3 regions of the Dissulfurimicrobium hydrothermale genome follow, and region 1 is predicted to be linked to each of the others. Evidence: riboswitches for the same ligand, from Rfam matches in the RefSeq annotation. Region 1 holds a riboswitch; each other region holds the start of a gene.

Region 1 (3,278 bases):
CCTTCATGGGTTTTTTCGTAAGGGACTGGGCAAAGGTTGACCACAAAATGGTCATGGGATGCGGCCGGGAGACATCACCATAGATAATCGGGGGTTTCACGCAACGGGAACCATAGCTCTGCACCCAGCCATTTTCCGTAAGACAGAACCCGTCAAGCTTTGTCGCGAAATACTCCACCATATCGTTTCGTTCTGGCTCGCCGTGCACCAGTACATCAAGCCCCGCCTTCTCCTGCTGCTGCACGGCGAATTCAATGTATTCTTTCATGCTTTGGACATATTCTTCGCGGTCTGCCTCACCTTGGCGGTATCTCTTGCGTATGGCCCTGATTTCCCCTGTCTGCGGGAACGAACCAATGGTTGTAGTCGGCAGGATAGGCAGGTCGAGAAGCGCGGACTGCGCCTTTTTCCGCTCAGGGAAAGGGGAGCTACGCGTAAACATCTGCTCGGAGATTGATGCCAGCCTGTCCCTGACACCGGGATCCATCCTGCGCGTGCATGCCCTGCGGGCCGCCAGGATTTTCCGGTTTTCGATGAGAGCGTCAGGCTGCCCGCCGGAAGCCGCATCAGCAATGGCCGCGACCTCAAAACATTTTTCCCTGGCAAAGGCCAACCAGGTTCTGATTTCAGGATCAAGACCATTTTCTCCGGCAATATCCATCGGCACATGCAGGAGCGAGCAGGAGGGGGCGACCATGATCCTGTCTTGGCCCAGGACCTTGCCAGCCTGGCACACCAAGTCGATGGCCCAGTCCATGTCCACCCGCCAGATGTTGCGGCCATTCACCACGCCCATGGAGAGGGCCGTGTGGTCCGGCAGGTTTTCCAACACCGCGCCGAGCTGGCCCGGGGACTGGGCAAGATCAAGGTGGAAGGCAGCGACCGGGATCTTAATCGCTGTAGCCGGATGTGCGATCTCCCCGAAATAGGTGGCGATCATGATCTTGGCGTTACCTGCCGCCTTTGCCAGGCGGTCGTAGGCGTTGATCATCCGTTCAAGCATCTTCCGGTCAAGATCAAGGACAAGTATCGGCTCGTCCATCTGGATATATTGGCACTCCTTGCCAAGCCCTGCCAGAACTTTGCAGTATGCCCCGACAATCTCGTCCAGGTGCTCCCAGCGGTCAAAACCCGGTTCCATGCCCTTGCCAAGGTAAATATAGGTAAAGGGTCCGGGGAGTACCGGTTTTGGCTGCACCCCTGACTGGCGGGCCTCCTGCACCTGCCGGAACAGCCGGGAGGACGAAAGACGGAAGACCTGCCCCGGCCAAAATTCAGGGACAATGTAGTGGTAGTTGGTGTCAAACCACTTGGTCATCTCCATGGCAGCAGGACCAGATTCGTCCTCTGCCCGGGCCATGCGGAAGTAGGTATCCAGATCAACCTCGTTGCCTTCAAATCCGAACCGTTCCGGAACCGCACCAAGTGTCGCTGTCATGTCCAGGATGTGGTCGTAAAGGGAAAAATCTCCGACCGGCACCAGGTCAATGCCTGCATCTTTCTGTATTCGCCAGTTCTCAAGCCGGATTTCTCTGGCGGTATCCAGAAGCTGTCTCTTCGAGATCCGGCCCTGCCAGAACCCCTCAAGGGCCCATTTCAGTTCCCTGTTGCGTCCTATTCTCGGAAACCCCAGGTTATGTGTCAGCATAACTGCCTCCTTTTTTAACACATTTTTAAAAAACGTGCTACTAAAACATCAACATAACTGCCTGGCGATGCTTTTTTGTTAGATCATGAAGAGGAAAATCGCGGAGGGAACAGGAGAGAACAAGACGCAGCACAGGCCATGATCGACCTGAAAAAAGGCTGTGGCGGCATATCATCAGTTATCCTCCTGGACCCAGGCGCGAGGTCCTCAACAGGCAAACACAGGCAGGGCGTCTTCTGGCTTACGGGCCAGGGCATGCCCCCTGGTGACAGCACCTCTTGCTCGGCCCCATCCTTCCCGGGCTTTCCCAGTGGATGCAGCCATGCTGTCAGACCCGATCACAGCAGCGCGTCTGCGACGGACTCTCACCGTCTTCCGTTTCCCGCATGTGTATTCCAATTCCAAATTATAACTTTGTCGGCTTCGCTGCGCGGCTCCTCGACGTATTTATTATAATGTACTGTCTCGTCACTGCTCATTCGCCTTCGCGTTCTACTATTGTTTTGCCACGGCGGCCATAAAGGCCTCATGACGCTGCCGGTAGGGAGGAAAGGCAAAAAATGCCGAGCCCGAAACCAGGATGTCGGCGCCGGCCGCAGACAGAGAGGATGCATTTTCAAGGGTCACGCCGCCATCTATCTCTATCAGGGTTGCCGCATCCTGGGCGATGATCATTTCCTTCAGCCGCCTGGTCTTTTCAAGGCAGAAAGGGATGAACTTCTGGCCGCCGAAACCAGGATTGACGCCCATGACCAGCACCATATAAAGCTGGGGCAGGAGGTATTCCACCATAGCTAGAGGCGTGTGCGGGTTCAGGGCCACGGCAGACCGCGCCCCAAGCCTGGCTATCTCGCTGACCGTTCGTTCAAGATGCGTCTCCGCCTCGGCATGGACGCAGATGAGGTCGGCGCCGGCATCCACGAACTGCCCGATGAACCGACCGGGCCGTTCGACCATGAGATGCACGTCAAAAAACAGGTTGCTGTCTTTCCGGCAACTGGCAATCACGGCCGGGCCAATGGTGATATTGGGCACAAACATGCCATCCATCACATCCCAGTGCACCCAGGAAAGACCGGCCTCTTCAAGGGCGGCGAGCTCCCGGGCCAGGCAACCGAAATCCGCCGAAAGGAGCGAAGGAGAGAGCACCGGCATCTCAATCAACCTCCGGGTCTAGGGCGCCAGCGGCATAGCGCTCTGCCATGACATCCAGGGCAAGCGGTCTTATTTTTTCCGCCTGGCCTGCCGAGCCAAAGGCCTCGAAACGCTGCCGGCAGATATCCTTCATGGCCTCGGTGGCGGCCTGCAGGAATTTTCTTGGGTCAAAATTCTTTGGATTTTCTGCCAGGTGACGTCTGACCGCACCGGTGGACGCCAGGCGGAGGTCTGTGTCGATATTGACCTTGCGCACCCCGTGCCGGATGCCCTCCTGGATCTCTTCCACCGGTACCCCGTAGGTCTCACCAATATCCCCGCCATATTCGTTGATGATCATCAGCCACTCCTGGGGCACGCTGGAAGAACCGTGCATGACCAAGTGGGTATCCGGTATCCTGGCATGTATCTCCTTTATCCTGTCAATGGCCAGGATATCGCCGGAAGGCGGTCTCGAGAACTTGTAGGCCCCATG
Region 2 (3,278 bases), 650 kb from region 1:
GGGCGGCATACTCATCTCGCCTATCCCTTATGCAACGCCTTTAAAGCCGGGTTCCGCAACCTTTCCTCTTCCAGGTATTGAAGCCATGATTGTAAGAGGTGATGGTACACCTGCCAATGTAAACGAAGGCGGCAACCTTGTCATAAAGCGTCCGTGGCCTGGGATGTTGAGGGGTGTATATGGGGACCCTGGTCGTTTTAAGACCCAGTATTTTGACCACTTTCCTGGTATGTATGAATCAGGCGACGGCGCGCGCCTTGATGAAGATGGGTATTTCTGGATCATGGGGCGTATCGATGACGTAATCAACGTCTCGGGTCACAGGCTCGGCACTGCGGAGATAGAGTCGGCCCTTGTGGCCCATCCTGCTGTGGCCGAGGCGGCGGTCGTAGGGATGCCGCATGAGATAAAGGGGCAGGCAATATATGCCTATGTAATCCTGAAGGCCGGTATTGCAGGGACAGAGGCCTTGAGAAAGGAATTGAAAGACCATGTCAGGAAGGAGATAGGACCCATTGCAAACCCTGAGGTGATACAGTTTGTGGAGGGGTTGCCGAAGACCAGGAGCGGCAAGATCATGCGCAGGATACTCAGAAAGATTGCTGCAGGCGATACAGGAGACTTTGGAGATACCTCTACCTTGGCGGATCCAGCTGTGATAGACTGGCTTATAAAGGGCAAGGAAGAGCTGTTTAAGACACGCTGAAACGCTGATATTGCGGAGGCATGATCAAAGTAATGGGCAAAGGCCATGATGCAAATGCGCCGAGAAGGACACATCTTGCAAATGAAAGGACGTTTCTCGCCTGGATAAGGACTGCCATCGCCATCATGGCCTTTGGTTTTCTGGTGGCAAAGCTTTCCCTTCTGACAAGACTGCTTTCCGAGACCCATCCTGAGGCTGCGACCTTTCAGTCTGACATACCCCTATATCTCGGGGCAGGCACTATAGCCATAGGCGGGCTCCTGGGTATATTTGCCGTCGTCAGGCACTATCAGATCAAGCGCCAGATAGATCAAGATACATTCAAACCGTCGATATTGCTTGATATCATGGTGGCCCTCATACTTTTGATGATTTCTTTGTTTGTCGTATTCTATCTCATACGTCTGCTTGGTTGATTGTTTGTCGGGATGGAAGGTGCAAAAGCCAAACAATCCGCCGCAGTCGATTCTTGAGCGATTTATATGCTTGACAACCTTTCTGAGGGCAAATAGAGTTTTATATTAAAATTAAACAAGACAACAGGCGCCGCGAGGCTTAATGGGGAACCCTGTGAGAATCAGGGACGGGCCCGCCGCTGTGATCGGGGACGGAGGTCGTAGTAATGCCACTGGCTTAGGCTGGGAAGGCGCGGCCGGTAGATGGATCCGAAAGTCAGAAGACCTGCCTGTTTGATAGCTGCCCTTTCGAGGCAAGGAGTGGGGCGGTTGCTGTCCTGTTCGGTAGCTGTAGGATTTAAGCGGATAAAAGGGCTATTCCGGATCCATGCACCTGTTTTCTTAAGGTGTTGATCCGGTTCTTTATTTGGAGCTCTATTCTATTAAGAGAAGGTGTCTGATGTATTGCTGGATTTTTACTGTCATAACTATTTTTTCATTTTTTATCCCGAAAACCGCCTCGGCCCAAGGGCTGATGGTCTTTTTTGTCGGGGATTCTGACGTCTATACCTGTCGGAAAGCGTTATCGTCCATTGATCTTCCTGGACTTAAGGTCTTGGTCTTAACTGAAAAGGATCTCGATGCCCCAAGGGCCTCGGCTGTGCTTTCGTCTATGGATGTAGCTGTCTTGGATGCTATGCAGGGGGGACTTACCGATTGGTTGACCTCGCATAAAAATTTAATAAATCCAATGGCTAAGATATATGCCGTCCGTTCGCCAGGCAGATCAAGGGAGTTGAAAGGTCAGGGTGTCATATTCGACGAGACGGTCAGGAGATACTTCGATTATACGAGTGAAGAAAATATCCGAGGGCTCATTCTATATCTTGCGAAGACCGATTTAGGCGTTCATGTCTCTCCGCCAGCGCCGGTCGTGCCGCCCGAAGGGGGTTTTTATCACCCCGATGCCCATGCCTTTTTCGCTGACGTCGGCGAATATGTGAACTGGTATAAAAAAACAGGCCATTTCAATGACAAAGGTCTCTGGTCACTAGTGGTCGTATTTCCAACTTTTACCGTTGATTCAAGGAAAGGGCCGCTTGACGCCCTTATAAGGGCATATGAGGCCAATGGTATAAATACGCTGACACTCCTCTATTCCCCAAAGGACGGGCCATCCGAGATAGACCGTTTGATCTCTGAACCGCCCTTAAATGACGCCCTTGGTTCCATCACGAGTTTTGTATTCAGATTCAGCTCTCTCCTTTCCCCTAGACTTTTGAAGGTACTTGAGAAGGCGAATTGCCCCGTTTTCAATCCCCAATATCTTTTTTACACATCGAGGGACGAATGGATGAAGTCGTCGCAGGGCATGGCCGCCAGCGAGATCACCATGCAGTTCTCCATGCCGGAGCTCTCTGGCCTTGTAGAACCTACTGTTGTCGGGGCGAAAGAAGATATGAGCAACGAGGGTCCGATATATGTCCCGATCAAGGATGAGATAGATATACTTGCAAGGCGGGTGGCAAGATGGCATGCGCTTAAAGAAAAACCGAATAGGGATAAAAGAATCGTCCTGATTTATTATAACCATGTCCAAGGCAAACAGAATATAGGGGCAAGCTACCTCAATGTGGCGAGGAGCATCAAGGTCATTGTTAACCGTCTGAGAGCTGAAGGATATATGATCCCGAAGGATGTAAGCGAGGACGAGATCAAGGACCTTCTTGTAAAGGTTGGGAGGAATATAGGTTCGTGGGCCCCAGGCGAGCTTGACAGATTTATGGCCAGCAATGATTATGTCGCGATCGACATGAGGCAATATAAGAGGTGGATAAAGGGAATTGACCAGGGATTCTTAAAGAAGGTCGAAAAGGATTGGGGGAGGCCTGAGGATTCAAAGATAATGACCCGCGACGGGCGGTTTATCATCCCATGCATCCGTCTGGGCAATCTGACCATTGCGCCGCAGCCTGTAAGGGGGTTCAGCGATGATCCCGACAAGCTCTATCACAGCACGATTGTCTATCCGCACCATCAATACGTGGCTTTTTATCTCTGGCTTCAAAAGGTCTTGAGGCCTGATGCCATGATAAGCCTCGGCACTCATGGTACACATGAGTGGCTGCCTGGGAAGAATGCCGGCCTCTCGGCCAGCTGCTCACCGGAGGTGCTGA
Region 3 (3,278 bases), 870 kb from region 1:
TTTATCCTGGTTGCAAGCATGAACCAGGAGGAAGGGGTGCTTTCGCCCCATCTGCTCGACCGTTTCGGTATGATGGTCTTGTGGGAAGGGTTAAAAGAAGGGCCGCAGAGGATAGAGGTTATTAAAAAGGCGGCGCCCGATGTCTTTGGCCGGTCTTTGAGCAGGGAGGACCGATGCCTGAGGGATAAGATCCGTTCCTGTCGTTCTGTTCTGAAAGATACGGTCATCCCGGCTGAGACAAGGGATTATATCGCGCAATTGTGCATTGAAAACAATATCCCCGGATCGAGGGGCGACATATATCTCATGTATGCCGCACGGGCCCATGCCGCCTATTGCGGCCGCAAAGAAGTGACGAGGGATGACGTGGACGCCGTCGCCCCTCTTGTGCTTGCGCACAGGAAAAGGGTATCCCAGCAACAGCAACAGCAGCAGATGGAGCAGCAGACGGAACAACAGGAGGGGCGTCAGGAACACGGGGAACAGACAGGGTCTGACGGGCAGGAGAAACAGCATGGGTCTCAATCGAGCGGTAAACACCGTGAGCCTGATGGGTCCCGCCCCGATCAGGCCGGAATGGACGGGCCGGATGACGGCGGCCGCCAACAGATGGAATCAAACCCCAAAGAAGAGGTCTTTGAGACCGGCGGGCTGTTTAAGACAAAAAGGATAATACTCAGAAAGGACCGGGTAAACCGGTCTGTATCCGGCAGAAGGACAAAGACAGGGTCAAGGGACAAGAGCGGCAGGTATGTAAAGAGCGTCCAGAGAAAGAAGGATGATATAGCCATCGATGCAACGCTCCGGGCCGCGGCCCCTCATCAAAAGGCAAGGGGCAGGACAGAGGTGATCCTGATTCGCGACGATGACCTGAGATTCAAGCAGAGGGAGAAAAAGATGGGTCACCTCGTAGTCTTTGTTGTGGACGGGTCGGGCTCAATGGGCGCCAGGAGAAGGATGGTGGAGACCAAAGGGGCTGTCCAGTCCCTGCTCATGGACTGTTATCAGAAAAGAGACAGGGTCTCCATGATAGTCTTTAGAAAAGACAGGGCCGAGGTCATACTGCCGCCTACATCAAGCGTTGAAAACGCCTCAAGGAGACTGAGGGAAATCCCTGTCGGCGGCAAGACCCCTTTGGCGGCGGGGCTTTTGGAGGCCTACAGACTTATCAAACGGGCAACGGTCAAATCGCCTGAAATGAGGGCTATCGGCGTGCTCATAACAGACGGTAGGGCCAACCAGGGTATTTCAGGGGCCCCGATAGGTGAAGAGGTCAGAAAGATGGCCCAACTCCTCAGTGAATTGAGCTTGACAGATTACATCGTTGTGGATACAGAAGACAAGAGTGGGTTCATCAAGACCGATCTGGCCCTTCAGATAGCGTCACAGCTTGGTGCTGATTATCATACTATTGAAGGACTGAGAGCCGACTGCCTTGTTGAGATGGTACAGATGAAAAAGGTAGGAGTTTTTGGTTTTTGACCAGTTGTATACGGTTTTGAAGGGGGGTGATTGCAGGCGATTACCGCATGTTTTTTAAATCGATAAGGAATTTCTAAAAATACTATAGTTTGGATGCCAGGGAAGAGGAGTGTGATTCTCCCGCTGCCCCGCAGCCGTAAAAGGGAACGAAAGCCCGATTTAAAGCCACTGTCCTGGGTAACACCATGATGGGAAGGCGGGCGAGTAGGAAATTGACGTTGCCCTTAAGCCGGAAGACCTATCCAGACCATGAAAACTCAACAACAGACTTCTCGAGGGAGGAAGAGATGAAAAATACGCTATTTTCAGCAATAAATCTTATTTTTTCCTTGGTTCTTATCCTTTTTGCCGCTTCTGCGTCTGCAGATGAAGCGGCCATGCCATTGGGCGAGGTCGTCGTAACTGCAACAAAGATTGCGGAGCCTGAAAAAGACGTCCCTGCATCTGTCCAGGTAATCACCCAGGAAGACATAAAGAATTCTACCGCCAGGGATGCCGGAGACCTCATTGCAGAGGCTGGGATCGGCCATGTCCACAAATATCCAGGCGCACTTACAGGCAGAATTGAATTGAGAGGCCTGACAACAGATCTTATGAGTGAGCTGAAAAGCAGGGTGCTTGTCCTTATCAATGGCCATTATGCAGGCACGGTAAATCTTGCAGAGATACCTGTTGACGATATCGAAAGGATTGAGATAGTAAAAGGCCCTGCATCTGTCCTCTACGGCTCTTCTGCAATGGGTGGTGTCATCAACGTCATAACAAAAGAAGGGAGAAAAGAGGGCGTCCACGGCTCCATTGGCGGCGAGGCCGGCTCATACGACTACTGGAGACCAGAGGCGGAGCTGAGCGGAAAGAAGGGGCCCTTTGATTTTTATTTCTCCGGCAGCCGTTCGTCAGAGGATGACTATGATACCAGGAACTACGGCAGGATTAGGAATACGGCTTATAACGACGAGACGGCGTCGCTACGTCTGGGTTACAAGTTTCTCGACGGCCATCACATATCCATGGGCCTTCAGCACTGGAGGGGATGGGCCATAGGCTCTCCAGGGCCGAGATATGCCCCTGATCCTGATAATTTTGACAGGAAGGAAAGGGACGGCGTTGATGTGGAATACAAGACAAAAACGATCGACGCAGGCTATTATCACGTAACCGAAAAGGGCGAATGGCATGGGGGCATGAATTTCGGCCCCGGCAACTCAAATATCACATCGATAGATACATATACGCAGGGGGCTAATCTTCAAAAGACATTCGATCTTGGCGGTGACTTCAGGCTTGTCACAGGCGGCCAATGGGACAGGATAGAGGTTGATAGTTCGAGAAACATAGGTGCGCCTTATAGCCCGAATTCAAGATATGACAGCTATGGCGCATTTACAGAAGGCAGGCTCAGTCTGCTCAATAAAAAACTTTTGCTGAGTGCAGGGCTTCGTTATGACTATTTCGAGGACAAGATACTTTCAACAGCAGGTATAAAGGGCCTTAATCCAAGGGAGGAAACCTTGGACCATGTGACGGAAAGGGGTGGGCTGGTATATAAAGTCACAGATAGCTTCGAGCTCAAGGGAAGCATTGGCACTGCCTTCCGTGCGCCTGCGCCTGACGAGCTGGCGACAGACTATGTATCAGATTGGGGGACGCATTATATCGGGAATCCGGGTCTAAGACCTGAGAAGAGCACGACATATGACGCAGGGCTTGGGTATTCAAAAGGTCTTTTTAAGAGTGGTCTCACATTCTTTCATACGGACTTTAAAGACAAGATATTGAGCTATTACGACGGTGCG

Evidence for each region. Region 1 has a riboswitch for cobalamin ahead of metE (5-methyltetrahydropteroyltriglutamate--homocysteine S-methyltransferase). Riboswitches for the same ligand answer to the same signal wherever they lie in the genome.
Region 2: another riboswitch for cobalamin. It lies ahead of LGS26_RS05520 (cobaltochelatase subunit CobN); the one in region 1 lies ahead of metE (5-methyltetrahydropteroyltriglutamate--homocysteine S-methyltransferase).
Region 3: another riboswitch for cobalamin. It lies ahead of LGS26_RS07910 (TonB-dependent receptor plug domain-containing protein); the one in region 1 lies ahead of metE (5-methyltetrahydropteroyltriglutamate--homocysteine S-methyltransferase).

What each region holds. Positions count from the first base shown of each region.
Region 1 is NZ_CP085041.1:496,385-499,662, reverse strand. Features, by position in the region: partial or broken gene metE (5-methyltetrahydropteroyltriglutamate--homocysteine S-methyltransferase) at 1-1,648, opposite strand, end outside; cobalamin riboswitch at 1,880-2,025, opposite strand; gene rpe (ribulose-phosphate 3-epimerase) at 2,144-2,803, opposite strand; gene fba (class II fructose-bisphosphate aldolase) at 2,805-3,278, opposite strand, start outside.
Region 2 is NZ_CP085041.1:1,147,874-1,151,151, forward strand. Features, by position in the region: gene acs (acetate--CoA ligase) at 1-706, shown strand, start outside; gene LGS26_RS05515 (YidH family protein) at 727-1,122, shown strand; cobalamin riboswitch at 1,231-1,409, shown strand; gene LGS26_RS05520 (cobaltochelatase subunit CobN) at 1,562-3,278, shown strand, end outside.
Region 3 is NZ_CP085041.1:1,651,593-1,654,870, reverse strand. Features, by position in the region: gene LGS26_RS07915 (VWA domain-containing protein) at 1-1,482, shown strand, start outside; cobalamin riboswitch at 1,557-1,742, shown strand; gene LGS26_RS07910 (TonB-dependent receptor plug domain-containing protein) at 1,770-3,278, shown strand, end outside.